DNA from 4 places in the Pseudomonas sp. DR48 genome. Region 3 is predicted to be linked to each of the others. Evidence: predicted binding sites of a transcription regulator. Region 3 holds the regulator's gene; each other region holds the start of a gene.

Region 1 (5,849 bases), 930 kb from region 3:
ACCGGCGCGACGAGTTAATTCAACACTACTATCAGTCAATGTACGACTGCTCTCCATAATGCTGGATACCTCTCGAGTGCCGCTTTGCAAGCTGGAGATTAGCTTTTCAATTTCTTCGGTGGATTGCTGGGTACGCTGCGCCAGGCTACGAACTTCATCGGCAACTACCGCAAAACCTCGTCCAGCTTCGCCAGCTCGCGCTGCCTCAATGGCGGCATTGAGAGCCAGTAAGTTGGTTTGTTGGGCGACGGCCTTAATAACATCGAGCACACCGCCGATTTTGGTACTTTCCTCTCTGAGATTGCTCATCGCCACAGTGGAGTTGCCGACTTCGATAGCTAGGCGCTCGATTTGAGCCACGGCCTCACCAACAACTTGGTCGCCTTCGCGGGCCTGCTGATCTGCGGCAGCGGCGGCGTCAGAGGCCTCCTCAGCATTGCGCGCTACCTCTTGCACGGTGGAGGTCATTTCGTTCATTGCAGTAGCAACTTGGTCGGTTTCGACTTTTTGGCTGTTCACGCCGGCACTAGTCTGCTCAGTGACGGCTGACAACTCTTCGGCAGCGCTAGCGATCTGGATGACGCTAGCGCCGATACCGCCAATCAATTCACGCAGGCTGGTGGTCATTTGTTGCAGGCTTCTCTGCAATTGCCCTAACTCATCGCGACGATTGACCTCCAGATCCTGACTCAAATCGCCGGAGGCAATACGATCGACGTCCGTGAGGACATGCTGCAACGGTGTAACTATTTGCCGAGTAATGACCCAGGCCGCGAGGACGCCGAGCAGTAACGCCAGCGCAGCGATACTAGCAAGCATGGTTTTAGCAAAAGACGAGTCGGCATTGCGCTTGGCGGATTGTGACGCTATCAACTGCTTGGTGGCACTGAGCAGGATGTCGCCTTGCGCACTCATTCGGGCGAATACCGGAGCCAAATCTGTTCCCGCCTGGCTTAAGGAGCCAAAGGCATCGCGGTACACCTTGACCGCGGCTATCTGCTGGTCAATCAGCGCCAAATCGCTGGGCGAGGTCAGGCTGGCACGCGCAGTGTTCAAATGTTCAGTGAGCTTCTCAAGCGTCTGTAGGATTAACTGGGAGCCATCGCCCTTGGGGTTGAGTTCTACCTGCAAACGATGAACTCGCAAGTCCTTGGTCATCTCGGCGACACGAGCAATGCTCTCTATCTTGACGCCCCGCTCATCAAGACTATTGATTGCTATCCAGCCAGTGAAAGCGAGTAGAGAAGTAAGCGCCAGTACCAGGCCGAAGCCAGTACCTAGTTTGGTGCCTACACGGATATTCCTGATCCAATCAAACATACATGCTCCATGCAGTAGATTACGTTTACTAGCGGGCGAATCTCAGAACCTTATCGGCCGGCTCGTCACTATGTTGAGCAATAACGTGTTAGGCAATGTCTCTCGAGGCTCGCCCTCATGAATGAGACAAAAACATGCCAAATTAATGTCGAATGCCCCAGTTGCGAAAACATCTCATGAATGATCAACGATAGCTGTTCCAGCGTCAGGTTTTGTCAGGTTCCAGCGTGTAGAAAACGACACTCTGTGGCCCACCAAATACGTAGCAAAACAAAACCCGCCAAATGCGGGTTTTGTTGCATCTGGGGGTTGGGAATTTTGGCTCGACCATGCCCTGAGAAATGCGCAATCTCACCAGACAGCGCAAACCTGTGGGAGCGCGGCTGCCCGCGAAGAGGCCTGTTTAGTTACCAGAAAACGACTGACACACAGTGCGCCCTGAGGTGCCAATTCCATCACAACCAAATTCATGCCCGATCCCGTATCCTCAGGATTTCGTCAGGGTCCCCAGTGCCTTTTTCTGCAACCCACCCGAGATCTCATATGAGTAACCTCAAGAAGCTATTCGCAAATGCCCGGTCCGGCTTATCTGTTCAGGAAAAAATCTCTGATGACGGTTGGCAGGCAATCGCTGAGCAATGTGGTGCCGCTGAAATCGAAGAGATCGAACAGCGTATTGCCAGGTTACGAGCAGAGCTGGAAACGGTTGAGGAGTGGGACGGAGATACTCAAGACGACATACATCTCGCGATTTCCAGCTTTACCCGATTACTGAGGTCCGCGAAAGCACGCTAACGTTGCTGGCAGTGATAGAGCCACAAGGATTCAACATGAACAAAACCCCCACCCCAAGCACCCTAACCGCCCAACCATCATAAAAACTTCACAAACTTGCTTCAAAGTTCGGGAGCCCGTTATCACAAGGAGTTCCTTTAATGAAAAGTTTGATCAAGTCTGCTGCGCTCGCCGTTACGGTTTCTCTTTGTGCCTCCTCAGTGTCTTTCGCTAATGACAGCGTCCGCCTGACTGGTTCTGGTGCCAGTTTCCCTGCACCGATCTACCTCACCTGGTTCAAGGATTTCAGCAAGAAAGCCACTGGCGTCACCGTGGATTACCAATCCAAGGGCAGCGGTGCGGGTGTGCAGGACTTCCTGAACAAAACCGTTGATTTCGCGGCCAGTGACTCGGCAATGAAAGACGAAGACATCGCCAAGGTTGCGGAAGGCGCGCAGTTGCTGCCGATGACTGCGGGTGAAATCGTGCTGGCTTACAACCTGCCGGGCAGTCCCAAAGGGCTTAAATTGCCGCGCGACGTTTACTCCAATGTGTTCCTGGGCAAGATCACTCGCTGGAACGATCCAAAGATCGTCGCGGCCAACCCGGAGCTGAAACTGCCTGACATGCCGATCACGGTTGTCGTACGTGCAGACTCCAGTGGTACTACCGCGGTATTTACCAAGCACATGGCTTCAATCAATCCTGAGTTCAAAAAGGAGCTGGGTGAAGGCAATACCGTCAACTGGCCGGCCAGCGACAAGTTCATCAAATCGCCCAAGAATGATGGTGTAACAGCCACCGTACGCCAGACCCCGGGTGCGATCGGCTACATCGAATACGGTTTCGCCAAGCTGGCTAAAGTCGACTTTGCCCAGTTGCAGAACAAGGCCGGCGCTTACGTTGTACCGAACGCGGAAAGTGGAGCAGAGGCTCTGGCTGCGGTGAAGATGCCGGAAAGCCTGGTGGCCTGGCTGCCCGATCCGGATGGCGCCAAGTCCTACCCGATCACGTCCTACACCTGGATGATTTTCCGCAAGCAGAACGAGAGCCCGGCCAAGGCCAAGGCTATGCGCGAAATGGTCGAATACAGTCTGACCGAAGGCCAGAAAATCGCCGATTCGATGGGGTACATCCCCCTGCCGCAATCGGTCGTCGATCAGGTTCGTAAAGCTTCCGCCAACATCCAGTGACGCTCGCGAGGCTCCTTCGGCGTGCGCTATCAGCCTCGCCGAAGGGATTTCCCCCACGCTCCGGAATTAGCCCATGAACAAGCCATTTGTCGTACCGGTTAATCCGGACTCTGCATGCCAGCCCCCTTCTGCAAAGGATTTCCTGCTTGATCGCACCTTTCGCGCGCTTGCGCGGATTGGCGTGGTTCTGGTTCTGGCGCTGGTGTTTGCCTTGGTATTCGAGGTGGGGCGCAAGGCTCTTCCCGGCATCGAGAAGCACGGTCTGGACGTCCTTTTGGGCTCCGTCTGGGATGTGAACCAAGGCAAGTACGGCATTCTGCCGGCCATCTGGGGCACGCTCTACAGCGCCCTGATCGCGTTGGTGATCGCAGGCTTTTTCGGCGTCAGCATGGCGATTTTCCTGACCCAGGATTTCCTGCCTGCCCAGCTTGCAGCCATTTTTCGCACCATTGTCGAGTTGCTCGCGGCGATTCCCAGCGTCGTTTACGGTCTGTGGGGGATCTACGTGGTGATTCCAGCCATTCGGCCTCTCACGGACTGGTTGAACAGCGAACTGGGCTGGATACCTTTTTTCGGCACGACCTTGAGCGGCCCAGGCCTGTTACCCGCCGCCTTGGTGCTGGCCATCATGATCCTGCCGACGATTGCCGCCGTTTCGCAGGATGCCCTCTCGGGCGTACCGATGAAAACCAAGCAAGCCGCCTATGGCATGGGGACTACCCACTGGGAAGCGATTCTCAAGGTGATGGTGCCATCCGCTGCCACCGGCATTTTCGGCTCACTGGTACTGGGCCTGGGTCGGGCCTTGGGTGAAACGATGGCCCTGGCGATGTTGGTCGGCAACTCGAACAATATTTCTCTTTCTCTGTTTGCACCGGCCAACACGCTGGCAGCTTTGCTGGCGCTGAACTTCCCCGAAGCGGGGCCGACCGAGGTTGAAGTGTTGATGTATGCCGCACTGGTACTGATGTTGATCACCCTGATAGTGAACGTCATCGGTTCCATGATCATGGTCTATGCCCAGCGGGGTACTAAATGATGAATGACCTCAGTTCTACTGCAGCCGCGCTGCCAAGTTTGCAGCGCAAATTTGAAGGCCGCGCCCTGCGCAGCCTGGTGTTGACCACTCTGGTCTGGGCGGGCGCCCTGCTGGCCAGCGTGCCGCTGATTTCCGTGCTCTACATGCTGATTACCCGTGGAGGTGCCCGTCTGCGCCTGGAGGTGTTCACCGAACTACCGCCGACCGGGTTCGAGACCGGCGGTGGCTTCGGCAACGCAATGGCAGGCACCTTTGTCATGGTCGGTATCGCAGCCGCAATCGCGGTTCCGGTCGGCATCATGGCGGCGGTCTTTCTGGCTGAACTGGGACCGGACAGCAAGCTGGCCAACGCCGCGCGCTTCGCCGCCAAGATGCTCACGGGGCTGCCTTCGATTCTGGCCGGGGTTTTTGCCTACGCCCTGGTGGTGATGACCACCGGTACGTACTCGGCACCGGCGGGCGGCGTGGCACTGGCAGTGCTGATGCTGCCGATCGTCGTGCTGACCGCTGAAGAGTCGATGCGGATGGTGCCCAAGATCATGAAGGATGCAGCCTATGGAATGGGCTGCACCCGCTCGCAGGTCATCTGGAAAATCGTATTGCCTACCGGCATGCCAGCGATCCTGACCGGCGTGATGCTGGCGGTGGCGCGGGCAGCCGGCGAAACCGCGCCATTGCTGTTTACCGCCCTGTTCAGCAACTACTGGATCTACCACGACGGCAGCCTGGCGGTCATGAACCCGACCGCATCGCTTGCCGTACTGATTTATAACTTCTCCGGCATGCCGTTCGACAATCAGCTTGAGCTCGCCTGGGCGGCCTCGCTCGTGTTGGTGATGATCGTGCTGATTGTGAATATCGTCAGCCGTATTTTCGGCAAGCCGAAGTTTTGAGAATGGGAGCAAATACAGTGAACGTATTATCTGCGCAAAAAGCTGCCCCGTTCGAGGCCCAGGCATCTGTGGTCATGGACTGCAAGCTCGACAAGATTTTTTACGGCAACTTCATGGCGGTCCGTGACAGCCATGTGCCGATCGAGAAGAACAAGATCACCGGATTCATCGGTCCCTCCGGCTGCGGCAAGAGCACCGTGCTGCGCAGCCTCAATCGGATGAACGATCTGGTAAAGGGCTTTCGTTTCGAGGGCCATGTGCATTTCCTCGGGCAAGACGTGTATGGCAAGGGCGTCGATCCAGTGGTCGTGCGTCGCTACATCGGGATGGTGTTCCAACAGCCGAACCCGTTCTCGATGAGCATTTTCGATAACGTGGCTTTCGGCCTGCGCCTCAATCGTTACCAGGGCGATCTGGGTGACCGCGTCAAGCACGCGCTGCAGGGCGCCGCGCTGTGGGATGAAGTCAAGGACAAGCTCAAGGTCAGCGGTCTGTCCCTCTCGGGGGGCCAGCAGCAGCGACTCTGCATCGCCCGCGCTATCGCCACCGAACCGGAAGTCCTGTTGCTGGATGAGCCGTGCTCGGCACTCGACCCGATTGCAACACGCCGTGTCGAGGAATTGATGGTCG
Region 2 (5,849 bases), 2.1 Mb from region 3:
CAGCCACCGGTTCGATCGACAGGATACGACTCTCCGGCACCTGGCGTTCGCCGGCAGCGGTCTGAAAACGGAAGAAGCGAAAAAGGGAAGATTGAAACTGTGGCCGGCGAATGAAAGTGCCTCGGCCTTGCTGACGCTCAAGGATGCCCTCACTGACGAGCGCGTCGACCGCTTTGCGCACAGTGCCGGTGGACAGTTGGTACTCCGCCGAAAGCGCGGCTTCGGTGGGAATGGCCTCGCCCGGACGCCAGCGATTGTTGGCGATTTGCTCTGCCAAGTGGTCACGCAGGCGTTGGTAAAGCGGCAGGCGAACATCACTGGATAGAGAATTCATCGACTTTATTCACCTTGTTGTCTAGTCATCTATATGAATATTGTGACGAGTATTTCCCCAGACGACATGGCTGTCAAGAAGAGGCACGGCCTCTTGCTGACGAATGGTGAGCCATCGCCCAGGGAAGCCTACGTCAAGCCAGCTCTGTGATTCGCAATGTCGACTGTCCCAATCCCTTCAAAATCCCAAGCAGATTTTCCTGGCCCAATACTGCATAACCTCGATCACATGGTTCTTTATGACTTGGTTCCCCATCTACCTGGCCAAGGAGCGCGAGGCGGCTTGAGGGGCCCCGCCTGCACAAGCACTACGCCAAAAGGGGGGCGAGCTGTAACCCGCATTAATATCCCCTCCTCCCAAGGTCACATTACGTATCACGCAAGTGATCAAGTCGTTCGTACTGTTCTCGACTAGCCCCGCAGGCAGCAATCGCGCTGAGCAAGCGTCGTCGTGGATTCCAAATCGTCAAACACCAACCGCTGCGCCACTCCTCTCCTAAACTGAAGTACTCGCTCCATGGCTCAAAAACAGGAGTGACGTCTATGCGAAGACGCTCCGCCCTAATGCCCTCAATCCAGTTGAACACCACAAGATCATCCCGATCTTCAAGTCCAAGCACTTCGAGCCAACGGTGCTGGCCGACGCGCAGCATGACGACGAGATCGTACGCCGCGAAGTATTCGGCCCCGAGGTTGCGGTGACCAAATTCACCGATGAAGGCTAGGCGCTGGATTGGGGACTTGCACCGCTAAGACACGGGATACCTGGTCACCCAGAAGCATCTCACTCATCCGAAATTCCTCTCACATCACCGACTTTCACTTGAGCCAGATCCTGCCGGAGCGAAGCCACGTTTTCAGTGCCATTCAATTGCTCGAACTGACGCTGGGCTTCTTGCCAGAGAGGAGCGGTTCGTTTGAACAAGCTCCTGCCCTCCTCGGTTAGCTCTGCCAGGCGACTTCTGCCGTCCGTGGGTGAGGGTCTCACCAAAATTAATCCGCCCTTCTCCAGAAAACCCGCCATTTTCCCCATTGCCGTGCGCTCGATATCGAGACGCTCAGCAAGGGTATTGATGGATGCGCTCCCCATCTCATGGAGAGCGGCCAAGGTCAGGTACTGGGTGATGCGCAGACCTGATGGCTCAAGCTGAGCATCGTAAAAACGAGTGATCTGCCGGCTGGCTTTCCTTATCGCGGAACAATTGCACTGGTCGATCCCTAACGATTGGCTAACCGGCAGCATGTGTGTATTTCCTCGTGACCACTGATAATTATTTCAAGTGCCCGGGGCTGGTTACGCATAGGCGTCCCGGTACTTTTCGACGAAGGCCTGCACGGACAAGGCAGGTGTACCGGTAATCTTTTCAACGACGTCATTCACACCGGCGAAAACGCCAACCTGGTAATCCTGAGCGACCTCAACCAGATGTTGTGTCAAAGCGGCCGGGAACTGGTACTCGTGCGTCATTTTACGCTCGAACTCTGAAATCGATATCGGCGCGTACTCGATTTTCTCACCCAGCACTTCACTCATGGCCGCCGCGATTTCGTTTTGATTCATCTCGACCGGGCCATGGAGAGTGTAAATCTTACCCTCATGCCCTGCGGGTTTGGCCAGGATATGGGCGATCACACGTCCCTGATCATCCGAAGCGATGGGGGCGTGACGGCCATTTCCAAAGGGGAACTCGATTTTTTTACTGGCCCGGATTTCCTTGGCGAAATGAGGGTACGCGAGCCAATCGGCGAAAAACGTAGGACGCAAATGAGTGGTTGGCACACCCGACCAGTCGAAGACACGCTCAGATATCCAGTGATCCTGCGCCAGATGACTCTTGGACTCGCGTCGCGCGGAAATCTGCGACATGTTCACGATCGCATCTACCCCGGCCTCTTTCGCGGCCTGAGCAAAATACGCCGCCCCTTGGATGATTCCCGATGCCAACGGATAAAGGAAATAGGCCGAACGGATACCCTCCATCGCAGAGCGAATGTCATCGATATTGGTGAAATCGCCGATGGCAATTTCAACGCCACGCGCCCTTAGAGCGGCGGCTCGATCATCGTCCTTGCGCACATAAGCGCGGACACGTTTACCCAACTTCAGCAGCTCATCGATGGTAGCTCCACCGGTACGCCCCGTTGCACCACTAACAAGAATTTCAGCTGCGCTCATGATCTTGGCTCTCTCGGTTAGCTGGAGCTAATGCTCCTTGGAAAATCCAACATAAGAGCATATGCCCCTATGTGATTTAATTTAAGAGCACATGCTCGTATTGTCAACGAATGTAGATGACCGTCCAGCAGATCGAAAATCTCCCGCAATAAACCGAGCCGCTGGCACTGCATCGCGAACTCCAGGCTAACGCCACGAATGGCTTTACTGCTGTCCACAAGGACGTTGGCAGGAGAAGGGAGACGCCTGCCTAACGGCGCGCCGTTTCGTTACGGACTTCGAAAGGGCCAAAAAAAAGCGTTCTGACACTCCAAAAGCTGCTTATCTAATACATAAAAAGAATATAGAAAAGGCCAAAATCGGATCGATCAAAACCAAAAAAAGCTCAATACAACTCATTGTTATTAATAGATTTTTTTGAAACACCTACTAACCTTTTCCTGGCATCTGCCGATGGCTTTTAACAGGACACAAGGAGCAGTAGGAATGAGAAACAATCAACCAGTAACGCAGCGCGAAATTGCGCTAGCACCTCAACAAAAACTCATCTCAGCAACAGATGCTCGAGGAGTGATTACTTATTGCAATGATGACTTTGTCGAGATCAGCGGTTTCGACCGAGCTGATCTGATCGGAGCTCCTCAAAACATCGTCCGCCATCCTGACGTCCCATCCGCCGTATTTGCCCATATGTGGGGCGCTCTAAAGCTAGGCACCCCTTGGATGGGGATCGTCAAAAACCGCTCCAGGAATGGCGACCACTATTGGGTCAACGCTTACGTAACACCGATTTTTGAAGGCAGCCAAGTGGTTGGCTTTGAATCGGTCAGGGTCAAACCAACCGCTGAGCAGATCCGACGCGCGGAATCCCTCTACAGGCGCATCAGTCAGGGAAAACCTGCCATTCCCACTCGTGACAAGTGGCTGCCTTCTCTGCTGGACTGCTTGCCGTACGTCGTCATGGGCCTGGTGGGCACCTTGAGTGGCCTGACTCTCAATTCATCCATAGCTATTGTCGCCACAGTAGGTATATCCGTTCCGCTCGGACTGATGACCTCTCGCTGGCAAAAGCAAGGAACCATGCGTTTGTTGCGGATGGCTGAGCCCTCCACTTCTGATCAGTTGATTGCACAGATGTACAGTGATGAGCGTGGGCCTCAGGCGCGTTTGGAAACTGCCTTTGTGAGCCAGGCCGCGCGCCTGAAAACCTGCCTTACACGCCTGCAAGACACCGCAGAGCAACTCAGTGGGCTAGCCGGGAGATCCGACATACTGGCCTCCGAGAGTTCAACTGGACTTGATCGCCAGCGCGTCGAGACCGAGCAAGTGTCCGCTGCGGTCAATCAGATGGCGGCGACCACGCAAGAAGTTGCGAGCCACGTCCAGCGCACCGCTGACGCCACCCAGGAGGCTAACCTGCTGACCGGACGCGGACGCGAAATTGCCCGAGATACCCGCGAAGCGATCCAGCGCCTCTCAGCAGTGGTGGGTGAAACGGGGGAAACCGTCGCGCAGTTGGCCAAGGACAGCAATGAAATCGGAACAGTGGTCGACGTAATCAAAGGTATTGCCGATCAAACCAATCTACTTGCACTGAATGCCGCGATCGAGGCCGCGCGCGCTGGCGATATGGGTCGAGGGTTCGCGGTGGTGGCCGACGAGGTACGCCAGTTGGCACAACGCACGTCTGAGTCCACCAAGCAGATCCATGACTTGATCACCAAGCTTCAGACTTCCTCTAACAACGCCGTACAGACAATGGAAACAGGTCATCGTCAAGCCGAAGAAGGTGTGGCGTGGGTACTCGAGGCGGACAAGGCGTTGGTAGGTATAAGTGAAGCCGTAGCCAACATCACTGATATGACAACGCAGATTGCGGCCGCCACTGAAGAGCAAACCGCCGTCGCCGAGGAAATCAGCCGGAACATCACCACCATCGCCCAGCTGGCGGATCAGACGTCGGAGCAAGCTCATCACTCAGCAGAACTAAGCAAGGAGTTGACCAAGACAGCTGCAACTCAATATTCGTTGGTCGAGCGCTTCAATCGATAGTCCCAACGCGCTGAACCACCGGCGCAGATTGCCTGGGCCGCCAAAGACAATCGCTGCTTTCCAACTCTCGTTCGTACTCCTCTTTCTCCCCAACTAACCAAGGGCCCTCAAAGGGCCCTTTTGTACCCAACCCGACAATCACCATCAGGCAGGACTCGAAGGCGGTGGTTGGCCAAGCGACTATTCGATGCGAATAATCTGCCAGGTACATAGGGAACGCCAATGCGTATCCGCCTTAGATTGAACCTCTGCTGCTAATGCGGGCTCCCAACTCAACATCCAGGAGAAACGTATGACTCAGACAGCATTGGTCGTGGGCGCCAGCGGCATCGTTGGCAGCGCCATCAGTCAGTTACTGATCGACAACAAGTGGCAGGTCGCCGCGCTGTCGCGGCATCCGTCACAGGCCCCCGGAATGATCCCTATCGCGGCAGATCTTCAGGATCCGGCGTCGCTGGAACATGCGCTGGCGGATTTGAAACCCACTCATGTATTCATTACCACATGGTCAAGGCAAGCCACGGAGGCCGAGAATATTCGCGTCAACGCCGCCATGGTACGCAACGTACTCGCCGCCATTCGCCCGGCCAAGAGTGTTGAGCACGTAGCACTGGTCACCGGCCTCAAACACTACCTCGGCCCGTTCGAAGCGTATGGTAGAGGTAGCCTTCCTCAAACACCTTTTCGCGAAGAGCAGGGTCGTCTGGACATCGAAAATTTCTACTACGCCCAAGAAGACGAACTCTTCGCCGCCGCTGAAAAGGACGGCTTCACTTGGAGCGTGCACCGCCCGCATACCGTTACCGGGGTTGCCGTAGGAAACGCAATGAACATGGCCACCACCCTCGCCGTCTATGCATCGATTTGCAAAAAAACCGGTCGTCCTTTTGTGTTTCCAGGATCAAGGGTGCAGTGGGACAGCCTCACCGATATGACCGACGCGCGTCAGCTGGCGAAACAACAAATGTGGGCAGCCACCACACCGGCTGCGGCCAATCAGGCATTCAATGTGACCAACGGCGATATATTTCGTTGGAAATGGATGTGGAGCAGAATCGCCGACTATTTCGGCGTGCCTCCGGCCGATTACCCCGCCACCCTCTCCCCACTTGAACAGCAAATGGCTGACGATCAAGTTGCCTGGACGCAAATCGTAGCGGAACACGGTTTGAAAGAATCCGATATAGGGCGCCTGATCTCCCCGTGGCACACCGACGCTGACCTCGGTCGACCCATCGAAGTTGTCACCGATATGTCAAAAAGCCGGGCTATGGGTTTCACCGACTAC
Region 3 (5,849 bases):
CAGGTTCTAACGGCCGCTTATCACAGTTACAAACGCTGCGGGCTCGCTGGCTGCATCCTGACTAAACTGGATGAAACGGCAAGTCTGGGAGAGGTGTTAAGCCTGGCAATCAGTCATGAATTGCCGGTGGCCTACCTGACGGATGGCCCGCGGATTCCGGATGATTTGCATCTGCCGCGTCGTCATCAGTTGGTCAGTCGCGCCGTTAGCGTGCAAATGCAGGAAGAACCCAGCGAAGAAGCCATGGCTGACATGTTCGCTGATATTTACCACAGTCCGACCAAGCAGGTTGGCTGAGGTAGTAATGAACAGTTTTCGTACCTACATCGATGGTCTGCCATGCATTGTTCCGTTTGTGAACGCGCAGCCAGTAATGTGGCCTCCGTCTATGCAAGACAAGGTAAAGAAATAACATGGGCAGCATGCATCCCGTACAGGTGATCGCGGTGACCGGCGGCAAGGGTGGCGTCGGCAAGACTAACGTGTCAGTGAATTTGTCACTGGCCCTGGCTGAGCTCGGCCGTCGCGTCATGCTGTTGGACGCCGACCTGGGGTTGGCGAACGTCGACGTCCTGCTGGGACTGACACCCAAACGTACCCTGGCCGACGTGATCGAAGGCCGCTGTGAGCTGCGCGACGTTCTGTTGCAGGGCCCCGGCGGCATCCGCATCGTCCCGGCCGCGTCCGGCACCCAGAGCATGGTTCATTTGAGCCCGGCTCAACACGCCGGCCTGATCCAGGCCTTCAGCGACATCGGCGACAACCTCGATGTCCTGGTGATCGATACAGCTGCAGGTATTGGTGACTCGGTAGTCAGTTTTGTTCGCGCCGCGCAAGAAGTCTTGCTGGTGGTGTGCGACGAGCCGACTTCGATCACAGACGCCTACGCACTGATCAAATTACTGAACCGCGATTACGGCATGAACCGCTTCCGCGTGCTGGCCAACATGGCGCAGAGCCCGCAGGAAGGTCGCAACCTGTTTGCCAAGTTGACCAAGGTCACGGATCGCTTCCTTGACGTCGCCCTACAATACGTCGGCGCCGTGCCTTACGACGAAAGCGTACGCAAGGCTGTGCAGAAGCAGCGCGCCGTCTACGAAGCCTTCCCGCGCTCCAAGTGCGCCCTGGCGTTCAAGGCGATTGCGCAGAAGGTCGATACCTGGCCGTTGCCTGCCAACCCGCGTGGGCACCTGGAGTTTTTCGTTGAGCGTCTCGTGCAACAGACCGCAGGACCCGTCCTATGACAGCCAGTGGCTACAACCTCTACAAGAAGTCGGCACGTGACGCGCAGTACGAGCTGATCGAGCGTTACGCGCCACTGGTCAAACGCATTGCTTACCACCTGCTGGCACGTCTGCCAGCCAGTGTTCAGGTTGAAGATCTGATCCAGGCCGGCATGATCGGCCTGCTTGAAGTGTCGACCAAATATGACGCCAGCAAGGGCGCGAGTTTCGAGACGTACGCGGGCATTCGAATCCGCGGCGCGATGCTCGATGAAGTTCGCAAGGGGGACTGGGCACCACGTTCGGTCCACCGCAATACCCGCATGGTCAGCGACGCAATTCGCTCGATTGAAGCTAAAACCGGTCGTGACGCTAAAGATCACGAAGTTGCGGCCGAACTCCAATTGAGTCTCGACGATTATTACGGGATTTTGAACGACACCCTGGGCAGCCGGTTATTCAGTTTCGACGATCTGTTGCAGGACGGCGAACACGAAGGGCTGCACGAGGATGGCGCGAGTGCACATCTGGAACCGTCACGCGATCTGGAAGATGAACGCTTCCAGGCGGCGCTGGCGGACGCGATTGCCAATTTGCCGGAGCGTGAGCGACTGGTGTTGGCGCTGTACTACGACGAAGAGCTGAACCTCAAGGAAATCGGTGAGGTCCTTGGGGTCAGCGAATCCCGGGTCAGCCAGTTACACAGCCAGTGCGCGGCCCGCTTGCGGGGGCGTTTGGGGGAGTGGCGAGCGCGCTGAAGGCAGTGTGGGGACACTGCGAGCGGGACCGGTGCGGGATTAGCTGCACCGGTCGCGATTTGTTGTGCTCCAGACAGTCATCGAGTGCATTGCCGGATTGATTGAAATGGCGTGTCCAGGTGCTGGGCGCGTTTAAGACTGCTTGGAGGTCGAATTGGACAAGAACATGAAAATCCTCATCGTTGATGACTTCTCAACGATGCGGCGGATCATAAAAAACCTGTTGCGTGATCTTGGGTTCACCAACACGGTCGAGGCTGACGATGGCACTACTGCCATTCCGGTTCTCAACAGCGGCAGCATCGACTTTCTGGTAACGGACTGGAACATGCCTGGCATGACCGGCATCGATCTGCTGCGCCACGTGCGCGCCGATGAAAAGCTCAAGCACCTGCCAGTGCTGATGGTCACCGCTGAAGCCAAGCGCGAGCAGATCATCGAAGCGGCCCAGGCCGGTGTTAACGGCTATGTGGTCAAACCCTTCACGGCCCAGGCGTTGAAAGAAAAAATCGAAAAGATTTTCGAACGCATCGGTTGAGACACTGCGTCACCGGGGGAGCTATGGACACTAACGAATCTTCACAGGGCGATTTTGAATCGACCCTGAAAAAACACGCGGTCGAATTGGTCAACAGCCTTGAAAAGGGCAAGTTCGGCGACGCTGTGCAACTGATCCATGAGCTCAATCAGACCCGTGACCGCGGCCTGTATCAGGAGGTGGGCAAGCTCACTCGCGAGCTGCATAGCGCGATCGTCAATTTCCAGATTGACCCGAACATGCCGCAAGCCGAGGAAGTTTCCCAGATCACCGATGCCACCGAGCGTCTGGGGTACGTGGTCAAACTGACCGAGGCCGCCGCCAACCGCACCATGGATCTGGTGGAGAACGCCACACCGCTGGTCAACGGCCTGAGCCAGGAAGCCCAGGCATTGAGCACGGATTGGGGGCGGTTCATGCGCCGCGAAGTCGGGGCTGAAGAGTTCCGTGAACTGGCGCGCCGGGTCGACGGTTTCCTGACACGCAGCAGCGAAGACAATCGCACGGTGTCGAGCAACCTCAACGACATCCTGCTGGCTCAGGATTACCAGGACCTCACCGGTCAGGTGATCAAGCGCGTGACCCAATTGGTCACCGAAGTTGAAAGCAATCTGCTCAAGCTCGTGCTCATGGCCAGCCAGGTAGACCGTTTTGCGGGTATCGAACATGACCGTGAAGCGATGCTGGCTGAAAAAGATCCACAAAAACATCTCTCTCAGGGTGAAGGTCCGCAGATTCATGCCGATAAAAGAGAAGACGTTGTGTCCGGTCAGGACGATGTGGACGATTTGTTATCCAGCCTAGGATTTTAGAGTTTCAACATTCTAGGTTTTTTAGGTTTTTAGACCTTTAGGAGCACCCCCCTTAATGAGCTTCGGCGCCGATGAAGAGATCCTTCAGGATTTCCTGGTTGAGGCCGGCGAGATTCTAGAGCAACTGTCCGAACAGCTGGTCGAGCTTGAAAGCCGACCTGATGATGCGGACCTGCTCAATGCAATTTTTCGCGGTTTTCACACTGTAAAAGGGGGCGCCGGCTTCCTCCAGCTCAACGAGCTGGTGGAGTGCTGTCACATCGCCGAGAACGTGTTCGACATCCTGCGCAAGGGTGAGCGTCGCGTCGACTCTGAACTCATGGACGTTGTTCTCGAAGCGCTGGATGCAGTGAACAGCATGTTCACCGAAGTCCGCGAACGCAGCCCGATCACGGCTGCGACGCCGCAATTGCTTGCGGCACTGGCCCGTCTGGCCGAGCCGCAGATGGCCGACGAAGCTGCTCCGGTGGCCGAAGTGTTCCAGGCGCCGGTCGCTGAAGAGTCGGGAGACATCACCGATAACGAATTCGAACTACTGCTGGACTCGCTGAACGCCGTCAAGGCTCAGGCTGAGGCACCGGCGGCTGCGCCCGTGCAATCGGCACAAGCGGCGGCCAGCGACGAAATCACCGACGCCGAGTTCGAGTCGTTGCTCGATCAACTGCACGGCAAAGGCCAGTTCGCCGTCGATGCGGTGGCAGCGCCTGCACCTGCGGCACCGGCTGCCCCGAAAGCGGCAGGCGACAGCTCCGACATCACCGACGACGAATTCGAGGCATTGCTCGATCAGTTGCACGGCAAGGGCAACTTCGCCGTTGACGCGCTGGAATCGGCCATAGCCGCTGTACCAGCCCCGGCTGCGCCGACCGCTAAAGCGGCTGGCGGTGATCTGATCTCCGATCACGAATTCGAATCGCTGCTCGACGAATTGCATGGCAAAGGCAAGTTCACCGAAGTGGGCACCGGCACCGTGGTGACGGCTCCTGCCGCCAAGGCGCCTGCTGCTGCGGCGAAACCAGAACCTAAAGTTGAAGCGCCGAAACCGGCTGCCGCTGCTGCACCGGCACCGGCTCGCGCCGCGCCGTCCGCGCCGCCACCGGAAAAACCGGCCAGTGAAGCCGAGACCACCGTGCGGGTCGATACCGCGCGTCTCGACGAAATCATGAACATGGTCGGCGAACTGGTATTGGTGCGTAACCGCTTGGTCCGTCTGGGCCTCAACAGCGGCGACGAAGCCATGTCCAAGGCCGTGTCGAACCTCGACGTGGTCACGGCCGACCTGCAGACCGCGGTGATGAAGACCCGGATGCAACCGATCAAGAAGGTCTTCGGACGCTTCCCGCGTCTGGTTCGCGACCTGGCTCGCCAGCTCAAGAAAGAGATCATCCTGGAGCTGGTCGGCGAAGAAACCGACCTCGACAAGAACCTCGTCGAGGCCCTGGCCGACCCGCTGGTCCACTTGGTGCGCAACGCGGTCGACCACGGCATCGAGTCGCCTGAAGAACGCGAAGCCTCGGGCAAGTCCCGCGGCGGCAAAGTGATCCTTGCGGCCGAACAGGAAGGCGACCACATCCTGCTGTCGATCTCCGATGACGGCAAAGGCATGGACCCCAACGTCCTGCGTTCCATCGCGGTAAAACGCGGTGTGATGGACAAGGACGCGGCCGATCGCTTGAGCGACACCGAGTGCTACAACCTGATTTTCGCACCGGGGTTCTCGACCAAGACCGAGATCTCCGACGTGTCGGGTCGTGGCGTGGGCATGGACGTGGTGAAAACCAAGATTTCCCAGCTCAACGGTTCGATCAACATCTACTCGACCAAGGGCCAGGGCTCGAAGATCGTCATCAAGGTCCCGTTGACCCTGGCGATCATGCCGACGCTGATGGTCATGCTCGGCAACCAGGCGTTCGCGTTCCCGCTGGTGAACGTCAACGAGATCTTCCACCTCGACCTCTCGACCACCAACGTGGTGGACGGCCAGGAAGTGGTGATCGTGCGGGACAAGGCGCTGCCGTTGTTCTACCTCAAACGCTGGCTGGTCAGCTCCGCCGCTCACGAAGAGCAGCGCGAAGGCCATGTGGTGATCCTTTCGGTGGGCACTCAGCGGATCGGCTTCGTCGTCGATCAACTGGTGGGCCAGGAAGAAGTGGTCATCAAGCCATTGGGCAAAATGCTCCAGGGAACCCCGGGCATGTCGGGCGCCACCATCACGGGTGACGGTCGCATCGCGCTGATTCTCGATGTCCCGAGCATGCTCAAGCGTTACGCCACGCGGCGTATTTGATTCTGGTGGAGCGGGGCGACCAAGCCTCGCTCCATCTAACGGAGTGTTTATGGCAGTCAAAGTCCTGGTGGTGGACGATTCGGGGTTTTTCCGCCGCCGCGTCTCGGAAATTCTTTCAGCGGATCCGAATATCCAGGTCGTCGGTACGGCGACCAACGGAAAAGAGGCGATCGATCAAGCGCTGGCCCTCAAGCCAGACGTGATCACCATGGACTACGAGATGCCGATGAT
Region 4 (5,849 bases), 3.4 Mb from region 3:
GCCAAAAGCGAGTTGGGGGTTGGCCAGGGCAAAGGCAAAGTCGTGCTGCAAACCTTCGAGAAGAGCAGCCTGGAACTGCTGCAAAAAGAAATGCCACAAGTGCCCAAGATCCTGTTGCTGTGGGTCGGCGAAGGCAGCATCGAGCCCAAATCCAAGGTGACGTTTGCCGAGTCCGGCGACAAGGACAAGGCGACCTACTACGCCAAGCAACAACCGAAGGACAAAGCCGAATTCCAGCAATGGATCGACTACGCCAAGGCCCAGGGCGCAATCGGCACCGGCCCGTCAGCCGCGCTGACCAAGGGTGGTGATCAGAGCTACTCCGACCTGGTGCAACCGTGGATGAACCAGTACACCCACGATCAGGGTCTGTTGGTGCACGCCTACACCATCGACGATGCCGTTGATTATCAGAAAGTCATGGACGCCGGTGTCGATGGCATCTTCACCAACCGCGCCAGTGAACTGCTGAAGTTCTACAAGCGTCCGGCGGCGGGGACTGTTGCGCAGTTGTTGCAGAACAACGGCTACTGATCCAGGACCGAGGTGTGCCCATCGCGGGCAAGCCACGCTCCCACAGGGTCCATGTGGTCCTGTGGGCATCGGCTCGGCGGCGATGCCGGAGGAATTAAGGGTGAATTAAGTTGCCTTGGTTAACATGATCCACTTAAACGGATCACCCAAGGAAAGAACTTCATGAAAACCCTGACTGCCCTGTTCACTGCCGCCGCCCTGACATTCACCGCTGGCCTGGCCCATGCAGATGTCCGCGTCGACCAGATCCCTGAACTGGTCAAGAGCGGCAAGATCAAGCCACTGGAAGACATGAACCAGGCCGCGTTGAAACTGCACCCGGGTGCGACCATCACCGACACCGATCTGGATAACCACTTCAATGGCTACGAATACGAAGTGGAACTGAAAACCGCTGACGGCAAAGAATTCGACGTGGACTTCGACGCCGCCACCGGCAAAGTCCTGAGCAACAAACAAGACGTCTGATGCACACAAAACAAAGCCGCGCGATCTTCGGATCGTGCGGCTTTTTTGCATTCAGCTCCTGATGAAGGGGATGACGTTCAGCCTTCGAGCATCAAGCCGTCGTGCTGACCAACGAACCCGATGTGCTGGAACTGGATTGCTGCAACGCCTGCAACAACGCCGCCGTCGCCGTCTGCAATGAACCCGAGGTGGTCGCAATCTGCGACTGCGCCGCCGCTACGTCAGCCGCTTTGGCATCAGCACTTTCCTGCTTGGCCTGGGCGGCTTGCAGTCGTTGCTGTTCCTCCTGCAATTGCTTTTGCAACTCGGCAATCTGCTTGCGCAGGGCTTTCACCGAATCGGATTCTTCGCTGCTGCTACTGGAGCTGCTGCCACCTGACGCGGGCGCGCCACCGGCAGCCACCTTGGTGCTGTCGGCAGACGCGGTGCCGGTTGCCGTGGTGGAAGTGTCGTCAGTCTTGTCACTGATCGTGGTTTTGCTGGTGGGCGTGGAGAGGGTTTGATTGATCGAGACGGAGCTGATGCTGACCATGGGATTGATCCTTTAAGGGTTCAGGGTAATCCGGTCATCGACATCCGTTCAGCGGACTTGAGATCGACTGTGTACCGACTCGGTAAGCAAACCGGTACACAGCCATTGCCATCAGGCGCTCAGTCGCGATGTCACTTCATTCAACTGCCCCGACAAGCCGTGCAGATTGTGGCTGGCCGCTTCGGTGCGCCGCACGCTGTCCAGGTTGGTGCTGGCGATGCTGGTGATTTCGGTGAGGTTGCGTGAGATGTCTTCGGCCACCGAGGTTTGCTCTTCGGCGGCGGTGGCGATCTGGCGGTTCATGTCGCGAATGGCTTCCACGGCATGGGTGATCCGCTCCAGCATGGCGCCGGCCTGGGTCACTTGCTCGACGCTTTCTTCACTGCGCGACTGCCCGCTTTCAATGGCCTGGGCCGCATCGACTGCGCCGGTTTGTACGGTTTGAATAATCTGGTTGATCTCGATGATCGATGCTGCCGTGCGCTGGGCCAGGCTGCGTACTTCATCGGCAACCACCGCAAAACCACGCCCGGCTTCACCGGCACGTGCCGCTTCGATCGCCGCGTTGAGCGCCAGCAGGTTGGTTTGCTCGGCGATGCCGCGAATCACTTCCAGCACCTTGCCGATCCGCCCGCTGTCGGTTTCCAGTTGGCGAATGACCGTGGCGGTATTGGCGATTTCGCCACGCATCCGGGTAATGGTGTGAATGGTGCCCTGCATGACTTTTTCGCCTTGCTGGGCGGACTGGTCGGCATCGTCGGCAGCACGTGCCGCATCGGCGGCATGACGCGCGACTTCCTGGGCGGTGGCGGACATTTCGTTCATCGCCGTGGCCACCTGATCGGTGCGGTTGAACTGATCGTTGGTGCCGCTGGCCATGAGGCTGGCGATGGAGTTCAGTTCACCGCTGGCGCTGTCCAGGTCCTTGGTGCTGCGCTGCAAGCGGCTGAAGGTGTCGGCGAGGAAATCACGCAGGGTGTTGGCGGCTGTCGCCAACTTGCCCAGCTCATCCTGACGGGTGCTGGCCACACGATCGGCGAATTTGCCCTGGCTGAGTTGCGCGACGTATTCGATCAGCTTGCGAATCGGTTCAACCAGGTTGCGGTTAACCAGCCACAGGCTCAACAGGCCAATCAGCAAGCCCGAGGCGAGCATCACGATGGTTCCCAGCAGCACCGTGCGATCGGCGCCGGCACTGATCAGCTTCGATTGCTCGGTGCCCTGCTTGCGCAATTCACTGACCAGTTCGCTCATCTGATCGCTGGTTGCGCGGTCCACCCCTTTGACCGCCGTGTCACCCGCCGTTGGATCGGCACCCGCGGCCACGTACGCATCGCGGCCCTTCTGGTAGGCCGCGCCCAACGAACGGTGTTCGTCACGCAGGCGTTCGATGCGGGTCTTGAGTTGCGAGTCGATCCCCTTCTGCCCGGCCAGCTCGCCAAGGATGCCCTGCACATCACGCTGGCGGTCTTCGAATTGCTTCCAGTATTTGTCCAGATCCGCCGGTTGCTTGCCGCGCAGCAGGACGTTTTTCCATTCCTGGACCTGCACCTTGAATTGCAGGTTGGCCTCATCGATCAATTGCGAGGTGTGCAGCGGCCCGTCAATCAGATTCGCGTAGCTCTGGACACCGCTGGACAGGAAATGAAAGCAGGCCAGAGCGATCAACAACATCGCCAACAGGCTACCGCTCAACAAGGCGAGAATTTGTGCTCTCAGGGATTTTTGCAGCATCGAGTGATACTCACGACAGGGGTGGAACACGCCGAACAAAGCGTGAAAGGCATTCGGACATCCCTGTCTGCAACATTGGCTGGTGGCCACGGCCACATGCGTTGTGATCGGCGTACCAAAGCGGTTCTTGAGCTTAATCCGACCACCGGCAAAGCAATCGTTTGCGGCTATTTTTGTGTCACAAAAATGTCATCGTGCCTTGCGATGATGCGGCCCAAGTGAACCTGTAAAACCCGCGACAGGCGCCTCTCCTTGCGAGCCCTCATGAACCACAGCATCGACCAAACCCATCGCGACACGGACCTGTTCGGTCTGCTCTACGGTTTCAGTTTTCGCCCGGGCGAGCGCGGTCGCGAGATCGATTCGGCCAAGGCGCTGCAATGCTTGCAACAACCGGACGACAGCGACGAATTCCTCTGGCTGCACCTCAACCTCGCGCATGCCGCCTGCGAGCGCTGGATGAAAAGCCACCTGGAACTGCCGGAAGAGTTTTTCGAAGCGCTGCATGAAGGCTCGCGGTCGACGCGCATCGAGCATGTCGATTCGGCGTTGCTGGCGGTGGTCAACGATGTGGTGTTCAACCTCTCAAGCATGGTGTCGTCGGATGTCTCGACACTGTGGGTCTGCGCCCGCAGTCGGTTGATCATCAGCGCGCGCCTGCAACCGCTGCACTCGGTGGACAAGCTGCGTTCCTCGGTGAAAGCCGGCGAGCGCTTTCGCTCACCGCTGGAGTTGCTGGTGCATTTGCTGCGCGATCAAGGTGAAGTGCTGACTCAGATCGTGCGCAAGACCAGCCTCAGTGTCGATCAGATTGAGGATGAGTTGCTGTCCTCGCGACTGTCGACCAACCGCGCCGAGCTGGGCGCCAATCGCCGGGTGCTGGTGCGTTTGCAGCGGTTGTTGGCGCTGGAGCCGGGGTCGTTGTTGCGCCTGCTCAACCGTCCGCCGCAATGGTTGCAGAAAGAGGACGTCAAGGAACTGCGCAAGTCCACCGAGGAGTTTGCGCTGATCATCAACGACCTCACGGCGCTGGGTGAGCGGATCAAGCTGTTGCAGGAAGAAATCGCGGCCAACCTCAACGAACAAAGCAACCGCACGCTGTTCACCCTGACCGTGGTCACGGTGCTGGCGCTGCCGATCAACATCATCGCCGGTTTCTTCGGGATGAACGTGGGCGGGGTGCCGCTGGCCGGGGATCCTGAGGGGTTCTGGATTCTGGTGGCACTGGTGGCGACGTTTACCCTGATCGCCGGGCGCTGGGCGTTTCGCAAGCGTCAGGATTATTGACCCTCCACACGTGATCGTTCCCACGCTCCGCGTGGGAATGCATCCATTGACGCTCCGCGTCACACCGGGAAGGGACGCGGAGCGTCCCGGGCGGCATTCCCACGCGGAGCGTGGGAACGATCATTCGGCCCTTAAAAAACCAAACCCTGACCTGACGCAATTCCTCTGTAACATTCAGCAACGATCATGGGCGACACTCCTTCCCTCCCCAGGACTGTCCGTCATGGCTACGCCTTCCCTCTCTGCCCAGACGCAAGCGGCCACCAGAAGCGCCAAGCCGCAATTCGACAAAAAACCCAGCCTGTTGACCCTCGTGATCTTCTTCGGTTTGCTGGCCAGCGGACTGTTGTTCACTGCTTACAGCCTGATGCACGACATGAGCGAACTCGGCACGGTGGTCACCACCTGGACGCCGTTCCTGCTGTTGGGTGTGGCGCTGCTGATCGCCCTGGGCTTTGAGTTCGTCAACGGTTTCCACGACACCGCCAACGCCGTCGCCACGGTGATTTACACCAACTCGATGCCGCCAAACCTGGCGGTGGCCTGGTCCGGGTTCTTCAACTTCCTGGGGGTGCTGCTTTCGAGTGGTGCGGTGGCGTTCGGCATCATCGCGCTGCTGCCCGTGGAGCTGATTCTGCAAGTCGGTTCCGCCGCCGGTTTCGCGATGATCTTCGCCCTGTTGATCGCGGCGATCCTGTGGAACCTCGGCACCTGGTGGCTGGGTTTGCCGGCCTCCTCGTCGCACACCTTGATTGGCTCGATCATCGGCGTCGGCGTCGCCAATGCCCTGATGCATGGTCATGACGGCACCAGCGGCGTGGATTGGGCGCAGGCGACCAAGATCGGTTATGCATTGCTGTTGTCACCGCTGGTCGGTTTCGGCTTTGCCGCGCTGTTGCTGCTGGCCCTGCGCGCGTTTGTCAAAAATCGCTCGTTGTACAAGGCTCCGGTCGGCAACACGCCGCCGCCGTGGTGGATTCGCGGCATGTTGATTGTGACCTGCACCGGCGTTTCGTTCGCCCACGGTTCCAACGACGGCCAGAAAGGCATGGGGCTGATCATGTTGATTCTGGTCGGCACGTTGCCGATGGCCTATGCGTTGAACCGCACGATGCCGGCCGACCAGGCGCTGCAGTTCGCCGCCGTCGCCGAAGTCACCCAGCAAGCATTGGTGAAAACCGCGCCGCTACCGGCCCCGGCCGATCCGCGTCCGGTGCTGTCCGAATACGTGCGCAGCAAGCAAGCCACGCCACAACTGATTCCAGCCCTCGCCGCCCTCACGGGCAGCATCGGC

The links. The regulator FliA, encoded in region 3, starts transcription of late flagellar genes. The targets are predictions, from matches to a motif close to CTAAAGTTTNNNNNNNNNNNGCCGNTAA.
Region 1: the regulator FliA is predicted to act here: its motif matches at 1,371-1,398, upstream of K5K95_RS12635 (methyl-accepting chemotaxis protein).
Region 2: the regulator FliA is predicted to act here: its motif matches at 2,939-2,966, upstream of K5K95_RS26490 (methyl-accepting chemotaxis protein).
Region 4: the regulator FliA is predicted to act here: its motif matches at 3,373-3,400, upstream of K5K95_RS01500 (methyl-accepting chemotaxis protein).

Annotation. Positions count from the first base shown of each region.
Region 1 covers NZ_CP081946.1:2,803,682-2,809,530, reverse strand. Annotated here, with positions in the region: gene K5K95_RS12635 (methyl-accepting chemotaxis protein) at 1-1,320, opposite strand, end outside; gene K5K95_RS12630 (hypothetical protein) at 1,864-2,115, shown strand; gene pstS (phosphate ABC transporter substrate-binding protein PstS) at 2,256-3,287, shown strand; gene pstC (phosphate ABC transporter permease subunit PstC) at 3,361-4,326, shown strand; gene pstA (phosphate ABC transporter permease PstA) at 4,326-5,219, shown strand; gene pstB (phosphate ABC transporter ATP-binding protein PstB) at 5,222-5,849, shown strand, end outside.
Region 2 covers NZ_CP081946.1:5,856,533-5,862,381, forward strand. Annotated here, with positions in the region: gene K5K95_RS26465 (GntR family transcriptional regulator) at 1-334, opposite strand, end outside; gene K5K95_RS26470 (hypothetical protein) at 702-986, opposite strand; partial or broken gene K5K95_RS26475 (aldehyde dehydrogenase family protein) at 954-1,052, shown strand; gene K5K95_RS26480 (MarR family winged helix-turn-helix transcriptional regulator) at 1,118-1,576, opposite strand; gene K5K95_RS26485 (NmrA family NAD(P)-binding protein) at 1,628-2,509, opposite strand; gene K5K95_RS26490 (methyl-accepting chemotaxis protein) at 2,996-4,561, shown strand; gene K5K95_RS26495 (SDR family oxidoreductase) at 4,854-5,849, shown strand, end outside.
Region 3 covers NZ_CP081946.1:3,736,065-3,741,913, forward strand. Annotated here, with positions in the region: gene flhF (flagellar biosynthesis protein FlhF) at 1-297, shown strand, start outside; gene fleN (flagellar synthesis regulator FleN) at 414-1,244, shown strand; gene fliA (RNA polymerase sigma factor FliA) at 1,241-1,981, shown strand; gene K5K95_RS16865 (chemotaxis response regulator CheY) at 2,148-2,519, shown strand; gene K5K95_RS16870 (protein phosphatase CheZ) at 2,543-3,331, shown strand; gene K5K95_RS16875 (chemotaxis protein CheA) at 3,387-5,618, shown strand; gene K5K95_RS16880 (chemotaxis response regulator protein-glutamate methylesterase) at 5,668-5,849, shown strand, end outside.
Region 4 covers NZ_CP081946.1:319,418-325,266, forward strand. Annotated here, with positions in the region: gene K5K95_RS01485 (glycerophosphodiester phosphodiesterase) at 1-534, shown strand, start outside; gene K5K95_RS01490 (PepSY domain-containing protein) at 697-1,002, shown strand; gene K5K95_RS01495 (hypothetical protein) at 1,094-1,534, opposite strand; gene K5K95_RS01500 (methyl-accepting chemotaxis protein) at 1,646-3,268, opposite strand; gene K5K95_RS01505 (transporter) at 3,533-4,555, shown strand; gene K5K95_RS01510 (inorganic phosphate transporter) at 4,779-5,849, shown strand, end outside.